One region of the Kocuria sp. CPCC 205263 genome, then DNA from elsewhere that is predicted to be linked to it. Evidence: riboswitches for the same ligand, from Rfam matches in the RefSeq annotation. Region 1 holds a riboswitch; each other region holds the start of a gene.
What was found. Region 1 has a riboswitch for S-adenosylmethionine ahead of RF647_RS02245 (cobalamin-independent methionine synthase II family protein). Riboswitches for the same ligand answer to the same signal wherever they lie in the genome.
Positions count from the first base shown of each region.

Region 2: linked by a shared signal. The riboswitch ahead of RF647_RS04140 (bifunctional o-acetylhomoserine/o-acetylserine sulfhydrylase) and the one ahead of RF647_RS02245 (cobalamin-independent methionine synthase II family protein) in region 1 are both predicted to bind S-adenosylmethionine.
Region 3: linked by a shared signal. The riboswitch ahead of RF647_RS18050 (acyl-CoA dehydrogenase family protein) and the one ahead of RF647_RS02245 (cobalamin-independent methionine synthase II family protein) in region 1 are both predicted to bind S-adenosylmethionine.

Region 1 is NZ_JAVKPV010000001.1:473,092-478,071, forward strand. Features, by position in the region: gene RF647_RS02225 (CoA transferase subunit B) at 1-112, opposite strand, end outside; gene RF647_RS02230 (CoA transferase subunit A) at 109-846, opposite strand; gene RF647_RS02235 (IclR family transcriptional regulator) at 989-1,768, shown strand; gene RF647_RS02240 (3-hydroxybutyrate dehydrogenase) at 1,872-2,636, opposite strand; SAM riboswitch class I at 2,829-2,932, shown strand; gene RF647_RS02245 (cobalamin-independent methionine synthase II family protein) at 2,946-4,148, shown strand; gene RF647_RS02250 (cobalamin-independent methionine synthase II family protein) at 4,189-4,980, shown strand, end outside.
Region 2 is NZ_JAVKPV010000002.1:381,278-386,257, forward strand. Features, by position in the region: gene RF647_RS04130 (CPBP family intramembrane glutamic endopeptidase) at 39-818, shown strand; gene RF647_RS04135 (VOC family protein) at 842-1,480, opposite strand; SAM riboswitch class IV at 1,623-1,738, shown strand; gene RF647_RS04140 (bifunctional o-acetylhomoserine/o-acetylserine sulfhydrylase) at 1,815-3,227, shown strand; gene RF647_RS04145 (homoserine O-acetyltransferase) at 3,224-4,408, shown strand; gene RF647_RS04150 (SGNH/GDSL hydrolase family protein) at 4,442-4,980, opposite strand, start outside.
Region 3 is NZ_JAVKPV010000018.1:16,042-21,021, reverse strand. Features, by position in the region: gene RF647_RS18055 (MFS transporter) at 1-1,400, opposite strand, end outside; gene RF647_RS18050 (acyl-CoA dehydrogenase family protein) at 1,404-2,753, opposite strand; SAM riboswitch class I at 2,866-2,960, opposite strand; gene moeB (molybdopterin-synthase adenylyltransferase MoeB) at 3,118-4,293, opposite strand; gene RF647_RS18040 (thiazole synthase) at 4,290-4,980, opposite strand, start outside.

The sequences.
Region 1 (4,980 bases):
CGGGCAGGTTGTTGGCCACGAGGGTGGGGATGCCGATGCCGAGGTTGACGTAGTCGCCGTCGGAGAGCTCGACGGCGGCGATCGCCGCCATCTCGTCGCGGGTCCAGCTCATGCCTGGTCTCCGTTCTGCTGGGTGGTCCGCCCGGCGGGGCGGGGGCGGACGGTGCGCTGCTCGATGTCCTTGGGCGCGCCGCTGTACTGCGCGACGTGCTGCACGTAGACGCCCGGGGTCACGATGTGGTCGGGGTGGATGTCGCCGACCGCCACGACGTGCTCGACCTCGGCGAAGGTGACCTTCCCGGCGGTCGCGACGATCGGGTTGAAGTTGCGCGCGGTGTAGCGGTAGACGAGGTTGCCGTCGGTGTCCCCGGTGTGGGCGTGGACCAGGGCGATGTCGGCGACGATGCCGCGCTCCTGCACGTAGGTCTCGCCGTCGAACTCGGCGTGCGGCTTGCCCTCGGCCACCAGGGTGCCGACCCCGGTCTTCGTGTAGAAGGCGGGGATGCCCGCGCCGCCGGCCCGGAGCCGCTCGGCGAGGGTGCCCTGGGGGTTGAACTCGACCTCGAGCTCGCCGTCCAGGTACTGCTGGGCGAACAGCTTGTTCTCGCCCACGTAGGAGGCGAGGACCTTCTTCACTTGGCGGTTCTCGAGCAGGACCCCGAGGCCCTTGCCGTCCACGCCCATGTTGTTCGAGACCACCGTGAGGTCCGTGGCCCCGGAGTCCCGCACCGCGTCGATGAGATCCCGGGGGATCCCGCTCAGCCCGAACCCGCCCACGGCGAGCGTCATGCCGTCCCGCAGGCGTTCCGCCAGCAGCTCGGCGGCGTTGTCTCTGACCTTGGACACCCTTGTCCCTTCCTCTCGTCCGACTGTGACCCAGCACTCAATCTAGGGAGCCTCCACATGCCGGTCAACAGATTTGGCGGGATGACGGCGCTTCTCCTCAGCATCCGGCCATTCGTCCCCCGACTGTCCATATAGTGGAGCCATGGGAGAGGAGCGGACGACGGGCCAGGGGACCCAGGTGGTCCACCGGGTGGGGCAGCTGCTGCGGGCCGTCGCGGGGCGGGAACGGGGCACCACGGTGGCGGAGCTCGCCGCCGAGACCGGGCTGACCCGCCCCACCGTGCACCGGCTGCTCACGGGACTGGCCGAGGAGGGCCTCGTGGACCGCGACGCCGGGACCGGGGCCTGGCAGCTGGGTCCCGAGCTGTACGTGCTGGGCGCGGTGGCGGCCCACCGCTATCCGATCCGGGAGCTGGCCGGGCCCTCGCTGCGCCGGCTCGCGGAGGCCACCGGCGAGAGCGCGTTCCTCTCGGCCCGCCGGGGGCTGGAGACCGTCTGCCTGGCGCGCGTGGAGGGCGCGTTCCCCATCCGCTCCCACGTCCTCTACGAGGGGCTGCGGCTGCCGCTCGGCGTGGCCTCGGCGGGGCTGGCGGTCCTGGCCCACCTCCCGGACGCGGAGGTGGACCGGGTCCTCGCGGCCACGGCCGGGGCCCGCGCCGAGTGGGGCCCGCTGCACACGCCCGAGCGGATCCGGGAGCTGCTCGCGGACGTCCGGCAGGAGGGCTTCGCAGTGAACCCGGGGCTGATCGTCGAGGGCAGCTGGGGCATGGCCGCCGCGGTCTTCGACGCGACGGGCGCGCCGGTCTACGCGCTGAGCCTCACGGGCATCGAGCCCCGGTTCAGCGGCGAGCGGCGGCAGCTCCTGGGCCGGGCCCTGCTCACGGAGGCCCACCGGCTCTCCCGGGAACTGGGTCACCGCTGAGCGGCCCGGACCGGCGGCGGGCCGTCCGGGCCGCCGGACGGTCCGGGCCGCCGGGCTGTCCGGACGGCGGCGCCGCAGTGCGCCGCCGCGGCTCGGGGCGGGCTCAGCGCGCCGTCCAGCCGCCGTCCATCGTGTAGGAGGCCCCGGTGACCATGGACGCGTGCGGTCCGGCCAGCCACGCGACCAGGCTGCCGACGTCCTCCGGGTCCACGAGCTTCTTGATCGGCGTCTCGCCGAGCATGATCCGCTCCACCACCTCGGACTCGGGGATCCCGTGCACCCTCGCCTGGTCGGCGATCTGCTTCTCGACGAGCGGGGTGCGCACGTAGCCGGGGTTGATGCAGTTGCTCGTCACCCCGTGGGCCGCGCCCTCCACCGCGACGGTCTTGGACAGCCCCTCCAGGCCGTGCTTCGCCGAGACGTAGGCGCTCTTGTAGGGGGACGCCCGCAGCCCGTGCACGGAGGAGACGTTGATGACGCGCCCCCACCCCCGCTCGTACATGTGCGGCAGCGCGGCGCGCACCAGCAGGAACGGGGACTCCAGCATCAGCACCAGGATCCGGTGGAAGTCCGCGGGGTCGAACTCCTGGAGAGGGGCGACCTTCTGGATGCCGGCGTTGTTGACCAGCACGTCGACCTCGAGGCTCAGCTCGGCGAGCGCCGCGGTGTCGAGCAGGTCGACGGCCCACGCGCGGCCGCCGAGCTCGTCCGCGACGCGCTGCGCCCCGGCCTCGTCGACGTCGGCCACGACCACGTGCGCGCCGGAGCCGGCGAGGGCCCGGGCGGCGGCCAGGCCGATGCCGCTCGCGCCACCGGTGACGAGCGCCGTGCGGCCCTCGAGATCCTCCTGCTGGGGCGTCTGGGACATGGGGGTCCTTCCTCTGGTCCGTCGTGCCCGCGGGGTGAGGGGCACGGATCACCGCCACGGTATGTGATCCAGGCCATATTCGCGAAGGACAGCGCCGCCCGGGAGCGCGCGCCGGGTTGCGTCACACGGCGTCATGTCCGTCATCCGGGCGCCGAATGGCGCAGCGCGCACGGGTGCGCTTGGATGACAGGGTCACCATCCAGAGCGGCCGAGAGATCTGGCTCGACGACGCCGCAGCAACCCGGGCGACGGTTCCCCCGTCCCGCCTCCGGTGCTACCGCCAGGACCGATGGAAAGGACGCACGAACCATGCTGCACAGCGCCGACCGCATCCGCACGACCCACGCCGGGTCCCTCCCGCGCACCCCGGCGCTGCTCGAGGCCAACCGGGCGAAGGGCGCCGTCCCGGAGGCGGAGTACGACCGGCTCCTGCAAGACTCGGTGGTCGACGTGGTCCGCCGGCAGGCCGAGCTCGGGATCGACGTGGTCAACGACGGCGAGTACGGCCACGTCATGGCCGCGGAGGTCGACTACGGCGCGTGGTGGCACTACATCTTCGCCCGGATTTCGGGCCTCACCCCCGGCGACGTGGACCTGTGGGAGCAGGAGCCGCAGCGCTCCTCGCCAGGCAAGGTGGTCCTGACGAGCTTCGGGGACCGCCGGGACCGCCGGCTGTTCCACGAGGCGTACACGGACCCCTCCTCGGGCATCACCACGGGCAAGCAGGCGCCGTTCCCCAGGATCACCGGGAAGCTGGAGTACACGGGCCACGCGGCGCTGGAGGCGGACATCCGCAACCTCAAGGCCGGGCTGCAGGCCACGGGCGCGAGCGAGGGCTACCTCGCCGCGCTGTCCCCGGGCTCGTGCGCCCGGCTGGAGAACACCCACTACGCGGACGAGGACGAGGTGCTGACCGCCTGCGCCGAGGTGATGCGCGAGGAGTACCGGGCGATCACCGACGCCGGGCTGATCGTGCAGATCGACGACCCCTCCATCGCGGAGAACTGGGACCAGGTCAATCCCGAGCCCGGCGTGGAGGACTACCTCGCGTTCACCCGCAAGCGGGTCGAGGCCCTCAACTACGCCCTCGAGGGCATCCCGGAGGAGCAGGTCCGCTTTCACCTGTGCTGGGGCTCCTGGCACGGCCCGCACACCACGGACCTCGGGTTCGAGCACCTGGTGGAGCTCATGCTCTCCATCAGGGCCGGCGGCTACAGCTTCGAGGCCGCCAACGCCCGGCACGAGCACGAGTGGAAGGTTTGGCAGGACCACGAGCTGCCCGAGGGCAAGGTCATCATCCCGGGGATCGTCTCCCACGCCACCAACGTGGTGGAGCACCCGGAGTTGGTGGCCGACCGGATCGAGCGCTTCGCCCGCCAGGTGGGCCGCGAGAACGTCATCGCCTCGACCGACTGCGGCCTGGGCGGGCGGATCCACCCGCAGATCGCCGCGGCGAAGCTCGAGACCCTCGCCCGCGGGGCCGAGCTCGCCTCCCGCCGGCTCTGGTCCTGACCGGCCCCCGACCTTCCCGCAGACCCTCAGGAGGACACGCATGACCATGCAGAACACCGACCACGTGCAGACCACCCACGTGGGCTCCCTGCCGCGGACCCCGCGGCTGCTCGAGGCCAACCAGCGGCACGCCGAGGGCGCCATCACGTTCGAGCAGCTCACCGCCGAGCTCGCCGCGGGCGTCGAGGACGTGGTCCGCCGGCAGCGCGAGATCGGCGTGGACGTGGTCAACGACGGCGAGTACGGGCACACGATGTCCAGCGCGGTCGACTACGGCGCGTGGTGGAACTACTCCTTCTCCCGCCTCGGCGGGCTCACCCCCTCCGACGAGGACCGGTGGGCGTCCACGGAGAAGAAGCGCTCCTCGCCCGGCAGCATCGTGCTCACGAGCTTCCCGGACCGCCGGGACCGCGAGCGCTTCCGGGATGCGTACGAGGACCCGTCGTCGGGCATCCTCACCGGGCGCTCCTCGACCACGCAGCCCAAGATCACCGGGCCGCTGACCTACACGGGACAGGAGGCCGTGGCCTCGGACGTCCGCAACCTCCGGGCGGCCATGGCGGCCACCGGGGCGCAGACCGGGTTCGTGGCCGCCCTCTCCCCCGGCTCCGCCGCGCGCGTGACGAACGAGTACTACAGGACCGACGAGGAGCTCGTCTACGCGTGCGCCGACGCGATGCGCGAGGAGTACCTGGCGATCACGGACGCCGGGCTGACCGTGCAGATCGACGACCCGTCCATCGCGGAGTCCTGGGACCAGATCAACCCCGAGCCCACGGTCGAGGACTACCTGGCGTTCACGCGGCTGCGCGTCGAGGCGCTCAACCACGCG
Region 2 (4,980 bases), on a different contig from region 1:
GCGCGGGGCGGCCGGCGGGCCGGTGCCAGAATGGCCGCATGAGCACCCCCGCCCACCTCGCCCCGCGACCGCCCGCCTTCGGCTCCACCCGCGCCGACCTGTGGCTGCAGGTGCTCCTGGTGCTCGGGGTGTCCCTGGGCGCCTCGGCTCTCTGGGCGGTGCTGTCCCTCGCCGAGCACCTGGCGCGCGGACCGCTGTCCGAGGCGCAGGCCACGATGAACCCGCCGCTGAGCCCGCAGCCCCTCATCGACCTGCTGCGCCAGCTCACCGGGATCGCCCTGGACCTGGTTCCGGTGCTGCTCGCGCTCTACCTGCTCGCCGGCTCCGCCGGCGCGCTGGGCACGGTCCGCCGGCGGATCGGCCTCGACGCCCGGATGCCCCTCCCGGACCTGGGCCTGGGCACCGTGCTCTTCCTGCTCATGGGCCTGGGCACGCTGGCGCTCTACGGCGCCGGCCGGGCCCTGGGCGTCACCGCGGAGGTGACCACGTCCGGGCTCGCCGCGCACTGGTGGACGGTGCCCGTGCTGCTGCTCTCGGCCGTGCGCCACGCCCTGGTCGAGGAGGTCGTGGTGGTCGCGTTCCTGACCGACCGACTGACCCGCATCGGGTGGAGCTGGCCGGTGGTGCTGGTGGTCACGGCGCTGTTCCGCGGCAGCTACCACCTCTACCAGGGGATCGGGCCCTTCCTCGGCAACGTGGTGATGGGCCTCGTCTTCGCGGAGCTCTACCGGCGCACCGGCCGGGTGATGCCCCTCGTCGTCGCGCACTTCCTGCTGGACGCCGTCGGCTTCCTCGGGGCCGCCCGGCTGCTGGGCTGAGCCTCACCCCGCGGTGCTCGGCCTCAGATCGTGACGGCGCCGTCCGGGGTGCTGAACGTGACGGAGAGCACCCCGGGCGTGCCGTCCGGATAGCGCCAGTCGACCTCGAGGTCCTCGAGCGCGGTCTCGACGGGGGCGCCCAGCCACTCGGTGACCCGCTCCGGGGCTCCGGCGATGGCCATCCCCGCGAGCCCGACGTCCGTGATCCGCGCCTGGGACGGGTGCATCTCCGGGGCGGAGTCGAAGTGGATCATGAACGGCAGCTGCGGATCGGCGATCAGGCCCTTGACGCCGATCTGGTGCCACTCCAGGCACCGGCCGTCCGGGAACACCCGGTGGCCGGGCACGGAGCGGCGCCCCAGGCGCTGCTCGAAAGGGGCGAGGTCCTCGACCTCCACGACCCAGCCCAGCCAGCCGCCGCCGGCGGCGGACCGGGCGCGCACTGCCTGGCCGAAGGGCGCCTTCTCCGCCGCCGGGTGCTGGAGGACCTCGACGACCTCCACGTACTGGTGGTTCGTGAGCGGCAGGATCATGTTGCGGGTGCCGAAACGGGGGTGCACCCCGCCCTTGACCGGTTCGATCCCGAGCTGGTCGGCGATGCGCTCGGTGGTGGCCTCCAGGCCCTCCGGGCGGCAGGCGTAGGACACGTGGTCGACTCTCATGGGCACATCGTGGCACCCTGTGAGTTTCGTCTCCAAATCGGTCCGCGGCGCGCCGGGCACCGTGCGGGCGACACCCCGGCCGGTGCGTCACGCCCGGCCCCGGCTTGACGCCGTGCGGGCCTGATCCGGAGAATGCTGTCCAGGTCATGAGCGCCAGCGTCCAAGCCCCAGCTAGCTGGCCGGCAACCCTCCACCGCGGTGGGGTGCCCTGGGTGAAGACCAGGCTCCTCGCGACCGGCGAGCGAGCAAGCGCGGGTCCCCGGCGCCCGGCCGTTCCCGGCCGCACCGCCTCGGCCGGGACGGGACCCCTGAGATCCACAAGGAGTCCCACGGCATGTCCGATCTCCCCGCCTCCAGCACCGACGCCTCCGCCGCCAGCACCGACGTGGCCGCGGCCGAGCGCCCCACCCCCGAGAACCCCGGGGGCTGGGCCTTCGAGACCCGGCAGATCCACGCGGGGCAGAGCCCCGACCCGGTCACCGGCTCCCGCGCCCTGCCGATCCACCAGACCACGTCCTTCGTCTTCCCCGACGCCCAGGCCGCCGCCGACCGCTTCGCGCTCGCCGAGCTCGGCCCGATCTACACGCGGATCGGCAACCCGACCACGGAGGTCGTGGAGAACCGGATCGCCGCCCTGGAGGGCGGCGTGGGCGCCCTCATGCTCAGCGCGGGGCAGTCGGCGACGACGTTCGCCGTGCTCAACGTCGCCGGCGCGGGCGACCACCTCGTGGCCAGCCCCAGCCTGTACGGCGGGACCTACAACCTTTTCAAGTTCACGCTGCCCAAGCTCGGCATCGAGACCACCTTCGTGTCCGACGCCGACGATCCCGAGGCGTGGCGGCGGGCGGTCCGGCCGAACACGAAGGCCTTCTTCGCCGAGACGATCCCGAACCCGCGCAACGACGTCCTCGACATCGAGACGGTCTCCGGGATCGCCCACGACCACGAGGTCCCGCTCATCGTGGACAACACCGTGGCCACCCCCTACCTCATCCAGCCCCTGCGCTGGGGCGCGGACGTCGTGGTGCACTCGGCCACCAAGTTCCTCGGCGGGCACGGCACGGCCATCGGCGGCGTGATCGTGGACTCCGGGGCCTTCGACTACGGCCGCTACCCGGACCGCTTCCCCGGCTTCAACCAGCCGGACGAGTCCTACGGCGGCCTCGTCTACGCCGAGGCCCTGGGCGCGGAGGGGCCCTTCGGCGTCAACCTGTCCTACATCCTCAAGGCCAGGGTGCAGCTGCTGCGCGACCTCGGCTCGGCGATCTCCCCGTTCAACGCGTTCCTCATCGAGCAGGGCATCGAGACGCTGTCCCTGCGGATGGAGCGGCACGTGGCCAACGCCGGGACGGTGGCCCGCTGGCTCGAGGCCCGCGAGGACGTGCGCTCGGTGTCCTGGGCCGGGCTGGGGTCCTCCCCGTGGCACGAGCGGGCGCAGAAGTACGCGCCCCGGGGCGCCGGGTCGATCCTGGGCTTCGTCCTCGACGGCGGCCGGGAGGCCGGGGCCGCCTTCGTGGACGCCCTGACCCTGCACTCGAACGTCGCCAACATCGGCGACGTCCGCTCCCTCGTGATCCACCCCGCGTCCACCACGCACAGCCAGCTCCTGCCCGAGGAGCAGCTGGCCGCCGGCGTGGAGCCCGGCTTCGTGCGCCTGTCCGTGGGCCTGGAGCACATCGACGACATCCTGGCGGACCTGGAGCAGGGCTTCGCCGCGGCCGCGGCCGCGCAGGGAGGACAGGAGTGACCGTGACGGTCGTGAGGGGCGCCGGCGCCGGGACCGCCGTCCGCGAGGACGGCGTGCCGCGGGTCGCCGGGATCGGCGAGCTCGAGCTCGAGTCGGGCTTCCGGCTGCCCGACGTCCGGATCGCCTACGAGACGTGGGGGACGCTCGCCCCGGACGCCTCCAACGCGGTGCTCGTCGAGCACGCCCTCACCGGGGACACCCACGTGGCGGCCGGCCGGGCCCGCCCCGGCGCCCCCGAGGCCGAGCGGCGCGCCGCCGAGAGCGGCGGCTGGTGGGAGGGCCTGATCGGCCCCGGCGCCGCCATCGACACGGACCGGTGGTTCGTGGTCTGCACCAACATCGTGGGCGGCTGCTACGGGTCCACGGGCCCGGCGACCCCCGCGCCGCCGAGCGTGGACCCCGAGGGCCGCCCCTGGGGCTCCCGCTTCCCGCTCATCACCGTCCGGGACTCCGTGCACGCCGAGGCGGCGCTGGCCGACGCCCTCGGCATCGACGCCTGGCGCCTGGTCATCGGCGGCTCCATGGGCGGGGCCCGCGCCCTGGAGTGGGCCGTGACCCACCCGGACCGCGTCCGGGCGTGCGCGGTGGTCGCCGCGTGCGCCCAGTCCAGCGCCGAGCAGCTCGCGTGGGGCCAGGCGCAGAACCTCGCGATCCGCCAGGACCCGCACTTCCGCGGCGGGGACTACTACGACGGCCCGCTGCCCGTCACCGGCCTGGGCCTGGCCCGGCGGATCGCCCACATCACCTACCGCTCGGCCGACGAGCTGCACCACCGGTTCGGGCGCTCGCCGCAGGCCGACGAACAGGTCATCGACACGCACGCCGGCGGGCGGGGGCGCTACCAGGTGGAGAGCTACCTCGACCACCAGGCGTCCAAGCTGGCGGGCCGCTTCGACGCCAACAGCTACCTCGCCGTCAACGAGACGCTCATGTCCCACGACGTCGCCCGGGGCCGCGGCACGCTCGAGGAGGCGCTGTCCGTGACCTCGTGCGAGTGGCTCGTCGCGGCGGTGGACTCCGACCGGCTCTACCTGCCCCGCGAGTCCGACGTCCTGGCCGCCGCGCTGCCCGGGGCCGTCCGGCGGCACACCCTGACCTCGCCCTCGGGCCACGACGGCTTCCTCATCGAGGCGCCCCAGCTCGGCAAGCTGCTCGTGGAGACCGTGCTGCCCGCGCGCTGAGCCGGGACGGGGTCCTCAGCCGTTCCCGCTCGCTCAGCCGTCGGCGGCCCCTCGGCCGTCGCCGGGTGCCTCCCCGGGTCCTTCGCCGGGCGCGACGCCGCCGCCGGGCACGGTGGGGGTGCCGAAGTGCGGCCGCTTCGGCCGGACCTGCGCCCCGGAGCTGGTGCGCCGGATCCGGCGGGCCACCCACGGGCGCAGGTAGCGGTGGGCCCAGACGAGGTCCTCGCCGCGGGCCTGCCGCCAGGACGAGGGCGGGCGGTCGGCCACCACCTCGGGCACGAGGCCGTGCCCGATGCCCAGGGTGTCGAGGGCCTCGACCGCGATCCGGTGGTGGCCCAGGGGCGAGAAGTGCAGCCGGTCGGGGTCCCACATCGCCGGGTCCGCGAGCTCCCGCAGCCCCCACAGATCCACCAGCACGGCGTCGTGCCGGGACGCGACCACGCGCATGTTCTCGTTGTAGACCGCGATCCGGCCCCGGATCCCGCGCAGCACGGGCGTGGCGCCGATGTCCGGGCCGCCGACCAGCACGACCGTCGCCCCGTCCGCCGCGAGCCGGCCCACGACGTCGTCCA
Region 3 (4,980 bases), on a different contig from region 1:
TCGGGGGTGGTCCGGGTGGCGCTCGCGGCGGCGGGGGTCGCGAGGGCCGGGTCGGCCGCGGTCCGGCCGGCGTGCAGATCGGTGAGTTCGGTGCCGCGCTGGTCCCGGGCGGGATCCTTCGCGGCCAGGGCGGCGACGACGGAGAGCACGGCCAGCACGGAGAGGTAGCCGGCGATCAGCCACGGGGTGTCCCCGCCGGCAGCGAAGAGCAGGGCGGCGATCAGCGGCATGAGCCCGCCGCCCAGGACGGTGCCGACCTGGTAGCCGAAGCTCACGCCCGAGTACCGCACGTGCACGGGGAACTGCTCAGCGAACCAGGCCGCCTGCGGTCCGTAGATCGCGTCGTGGACGAGGTTGATGCCGAGGATCACCACGAGCGGCAGCAGGGCGAGCGGGCCGGCCTCGAGGAACGCGAACAGCACCCAGCCGAAGACGCCGATCGCCGCGTAGGCGCTCACCGAGACGACCTTCCGGCCCACCCGGTCGGACAGCCAGGCCCAGAACGGGGTGGAGAACAGGCCGATGGCCGAGGCGATCATCACCGCGGTCACACCCGCGGCGCTGTCCCCGCGCACGTCCCGCAGGTAGGTCAGCATGTAGACCGTCACCAGGTAGTAGACGGCGTTCTGGGCCAGGCGCAGGCCGATCGTGACCAGCACCGGGCGGCGGTGGTGGACCAGCAGCTCCCGCAGGGGGGCCTTGGCCACGTTGCCCGAGGCCCGGTGCTCCAGGAACTCTGGGGCGTCGGCCACGCCGAGGCGGATCCACAGGCCCACCGCCACGAGCAGGGCCGAGAGCAGGAAGGGGATGCGCCAGCCGTAGGCGGCGAACTGCTCCTCGCTCATGACGTTCTGCACGATGAAGAACGCGCCGGTGGCCAGCAGCATGCCGGCGGAGGAGCCGATCTGGGTGAAGGACCCGAAGAACCCGCGGTGCCGGGCCGGTGAGTGCTCCACGCTCAGCAGCGCGGAGCCGCCCCACTCGGCGCCCGCGGACAGGCCCTGGAGGATGCGCAGGAGCACGAGCCCGACGACGGCCCACCAGCCGATCACCTCGTAGGTGGGCAGCAGGCCGATCAGGGTGGAGGCCACGCCCATGAGCAGCAGGGAGGCCACCAGCAGGGCCTTGCGGCCGATCCGGTCCCCCAGGTGCCCGGCGATGATCCCGCCCAGGGGCCGGGCGATGACCCCGACCGCGAGCGTGGCGAAGGACGCCACGATGCCGCCGAGCTCGGTGGCCATGGGGAAGAACTGGACGTTAAAGACGAGTGCGGCGGCGGTGCCGTAGAGGTAGAAGTCGTACCACTCGATGGTGGTTCCGGCGAAGGCCGAGGCCAGGACGCGCTTCTTGCCGTGGACGATGCTGCTGCGGCCCGGGGCGGCCGTGGTCGTGGTGCTCATGCGTCAGGCTCCTGGGGTTCGGTCGGCGACGGTCGCGGCGTCGGTCGTGGCATCGGTCGCGGCGTCGGTCTTCGCGTCGCCGATGGCGTTCAGGCCCTCCGGCAGGGTGCCGTTGATGAGGTAGTCGCCGAGGGCGCGGGCGCGGAAGGCGATCGGGTTGTGGGTGGCCACGGTCTGGGCGTTGCGCCAGTGCCGGTCCAGGCCCTTGGCCGTGGACGTGGCGGAGGCGCCCACGGTGAGGAACAGGTCCTGGGCCGCGCCGAGCGCCAGCTCCGGCACGGTGACCTGGGCGTGCTCCACGGCGATCTCGGACTCGTGCAGCGCCGCCGGGAGGGTCCCGGTGAAGTCCGGCCGGTCGGCGCCGGCCGCTGCTGCGGCGGCGATCCCGGCGTCCAGGGCACGGGCGGCGTGCAGGACGGTGGCCTCGGCGGCGAAGGCCTTGGCGGAGATCCGCCCGGTGGCCTCCTGGATCAGCGGGTCGTCGCGGAACGGCAGGCCGAGCCCGGTGTTGAAGGTCCGCCGGCGTCCGGCGATGGTCTCCACCGCGTCCCTCCGGGCCGCCCGGGCGATGCCGGCCAGCACGGCCAGCAGCACGAGCTGGAAGAAGGCGGCCTCGTGGACGGCCTCCGCGCTGCCGGCGGTGCGGTCCAGCACGGCGTCGTCCGGGACGCGCACCCGGTCGAAGACCGCGGTGCCGGTGCCGGTGAGCTTCTGCCCGAAGCCGTCCCAGTCGTCCTCGAGCGTCACGCCCTCGGCGTCCGTGGCGACGACGGCGAAGCGGCGCCCGTCCCGGCCGTCCAGGGCGGCCGAGACGCGGGTGTAGTCGCAGAAGACGGAGCCGGTGGCGTAGAACTTCCGGCCGGTGAGCTCCCAGCCCTCGGCGGTCCGGGTGAGCACGGTGTTCAGGGTGCCCAGCGCGTTGCCGCCCTTCTCCGTGGAGGCGTTGCCGACGGTGGCCCCGGCCAGCACCCGCCGGTACCACACCTCCTGGAGCTCCCGAGGCAGGAAGCGCAGGGACTCCACGAAGCCGTGATGGGAGCGGTAGAGGTGGGCGATGTTGGAGTCGGCCTCGGCCAGGTCGACCAGCAGCCGGGTGAAGTCCTCGAGGCTGGCCCCGGGGCCGCCGTGGGCCGCCGGGACGCGCAGGGTGCCGAACCCGGCCCGGTCCAGCCGGTCGACCTCCGCGTAGGGCAGCGCGCGCCGGAGGTCCCGGTCCAGAGCGCCGGCGGCGATCTCCGTGAACAGCGGCCGGAAGTGCTCCCGCAGCCCGGCGTAGTCTCCGGGCAGGCCGGCGGCGAAGTCCGTGCCGGCGCGGGGATGGGCGGTGGTCTCCTCGACCGTGCTCGGGGTCATGCGGTGGTCCTCTCGGTCGCACCGAGGATTGCCGGTCGGCCGGTCGCGCCGGGGCGGGCCCGGTGGCGGCAGCGCCGGACGCTGACGTCACGGACCGACTGCAGATCCGGGATCTCCATCGGTTCTGGCATGAGCACCCTGACCCCTGAGAAGGACGGGTTGCTGCGGCGTCGTCGAGCCAGATCTCTCAACCGCTCTGAATGGGGCACTTGCCATGGGACCAGACCGCCCGGTCCGGGACCAACCGGATGACGGGCGCACGTCACGGAATGTCACGACGGTGTCACAGAAGGTCACGTCGTCCGCAGTGGTGTACCGGCCCGGATCAGGAGATCGGATGAGGAGTCCCGCGCAGGAGTCCGGCTCAGTAGACCGGCTGGTCCGGCTCCACCTGCGCCACCCAGGCGAGCACCCCGCCCTCGAGGTGGCGGACCCGCTCCTCCCGCCCGGCGTAGAAGGACCGCAGCGCCGCGAGCGCGGTCGCGGAGCGGGCCCCGGCCTTGCAGTGCAGCACGAGGTCCGTGCCGCGGGCCTCCGGGGGCAGGGCGTCCGCCCCGCGGTCCAGGATCTCCTGCAGCGGGACGGGCACGGCGCCGTCGATGGCCACGAGCTCCCGCTCCCAGTCCTCGCGCACGTCCACCAGGGCGAAGGACGCCTCCCCGCGCTCCCGGCGCTCGAGCAGCCGGGCCAGCTCGGCCGCCCCGACGGTCTCGGAGGCGTCCGCGCCGGGCAGCGCGCAAACCGCGGCGGGCTGGGCCACCGCGGTGACCGGGGCGGCGTCGGGATCCGGGGTGAGACGCATCTCGCGCCAGGTCATCGCGAGCGCGTCGTGCAGCAGCACCCGGCCGAGCAGGGGCTCCCCGGTGCCGGTGACGAGCTTGACGGCCTCGGTGACCATGACCGCGCCGACGGTGGCGGGGAGCATGCCGAAGACCCCGCCCTCGGCGCAGCTGGGCACCTCGCCGTCCGGCGGGGCCTCGGGGTAGAGGTCCCGGTAGGTGGGCCCGTGCCCGGCCCAGAAGACGCTGACCTGCCCCTCGAAGCGCAGGATGGAACCCCACACGCAGGGTGTGCCGGTCAGGGCGGCGGCGTCGCTGACCACGTAGCGGGTCGCGAAGTTGTCGGCGCCGTCCAGGACCAGGTCGTACCGGCCGATGATGTCCACGGCGTTGTCCGCGTCCAGCCGGGCGGGGTGGGTGCGGACCTCCACCAGCGGGTTGAGCGCGGTGACGGCCTCGGCGGCGGAGACGGCCTTGGGGCGGCCGACGTCGGCGGTCGTGTGCACCACCTGGCGCTGCAGGTTGGACAGCGCCACCACGTCGTCGTCGACGATCCCGAGGGTCCCGACCCCCGCCGCGGCGAGGTACTGCAGGGCCGGGGACCCGAGCCCCCCGGCGCCGACGACGAGCACGCGGGCGTTCCGCAGCCGCCGCTGGCCGAGACTCCCGATCCCGGGCAGGGTCAGGTGCCGGGCGTAGCGCTCGAGCTCCTCGCGGGTCAGTTCGGGGCCGGGCTCCACGAGCGGGGGCAGCGGGCTCACGGCCGCTCCCCCACGGGCGCCCAGTCCCCGCGCGGCACGTCCGCCGGGCCGGCGGCCGGTCCGCCCTCGGGGGCGTCCGTGTCGATCCGCCCGGCCATGGGCGAGGACGCCTGGGCGTGGCGGCGGGCCGGGATGCGCCCGGCACCGGCGGCGAGCCGGCCGGCGAGCACGGCGTGGCGCATCGCGGTGGCCATCGCCACCGGGTCCTGGGCGCGGGTGACGGCGCTGGCCAGCAGCACGGCGTCGCAGCCCAGCTCCATGGCCAGGGCGGCCTCGGAGGCGGTGCCGATCCCGGCGTCGAGCACCACGGGCACGGACGCCCGGGAGGCGATGAGCTCGATGTTGTGCGGGTTGAGGATGCCCAGCCCGGTGCCGATGGGGGCGCCCAGGGGCATCACCGCGGCCGCGCCCAGGTCCTCGAGGCGGCGCGCGACGGCCGGGTCGTCGGAGGTGTAGGCGAAGACCTTGAAGCCGCGGGCCACGAGCTGCTCGGTGGCGTCGAGGAGCTCCACGACGTCGGGCAGCAGCGTGTCCTCGTCCGCGATGACCTCGAGCTTGACCCAGTCGGTCTCGAGGGCCTCCCGGCCGAGCTCGGCGGTCAGCAGCGCGTCCCGGGCGGTGTAGCACCCGGCGGTGTTGGGCAGGATCCGGATGTCGTTGCGCTCGAGCAGCGCGAAGAGGGAGTCG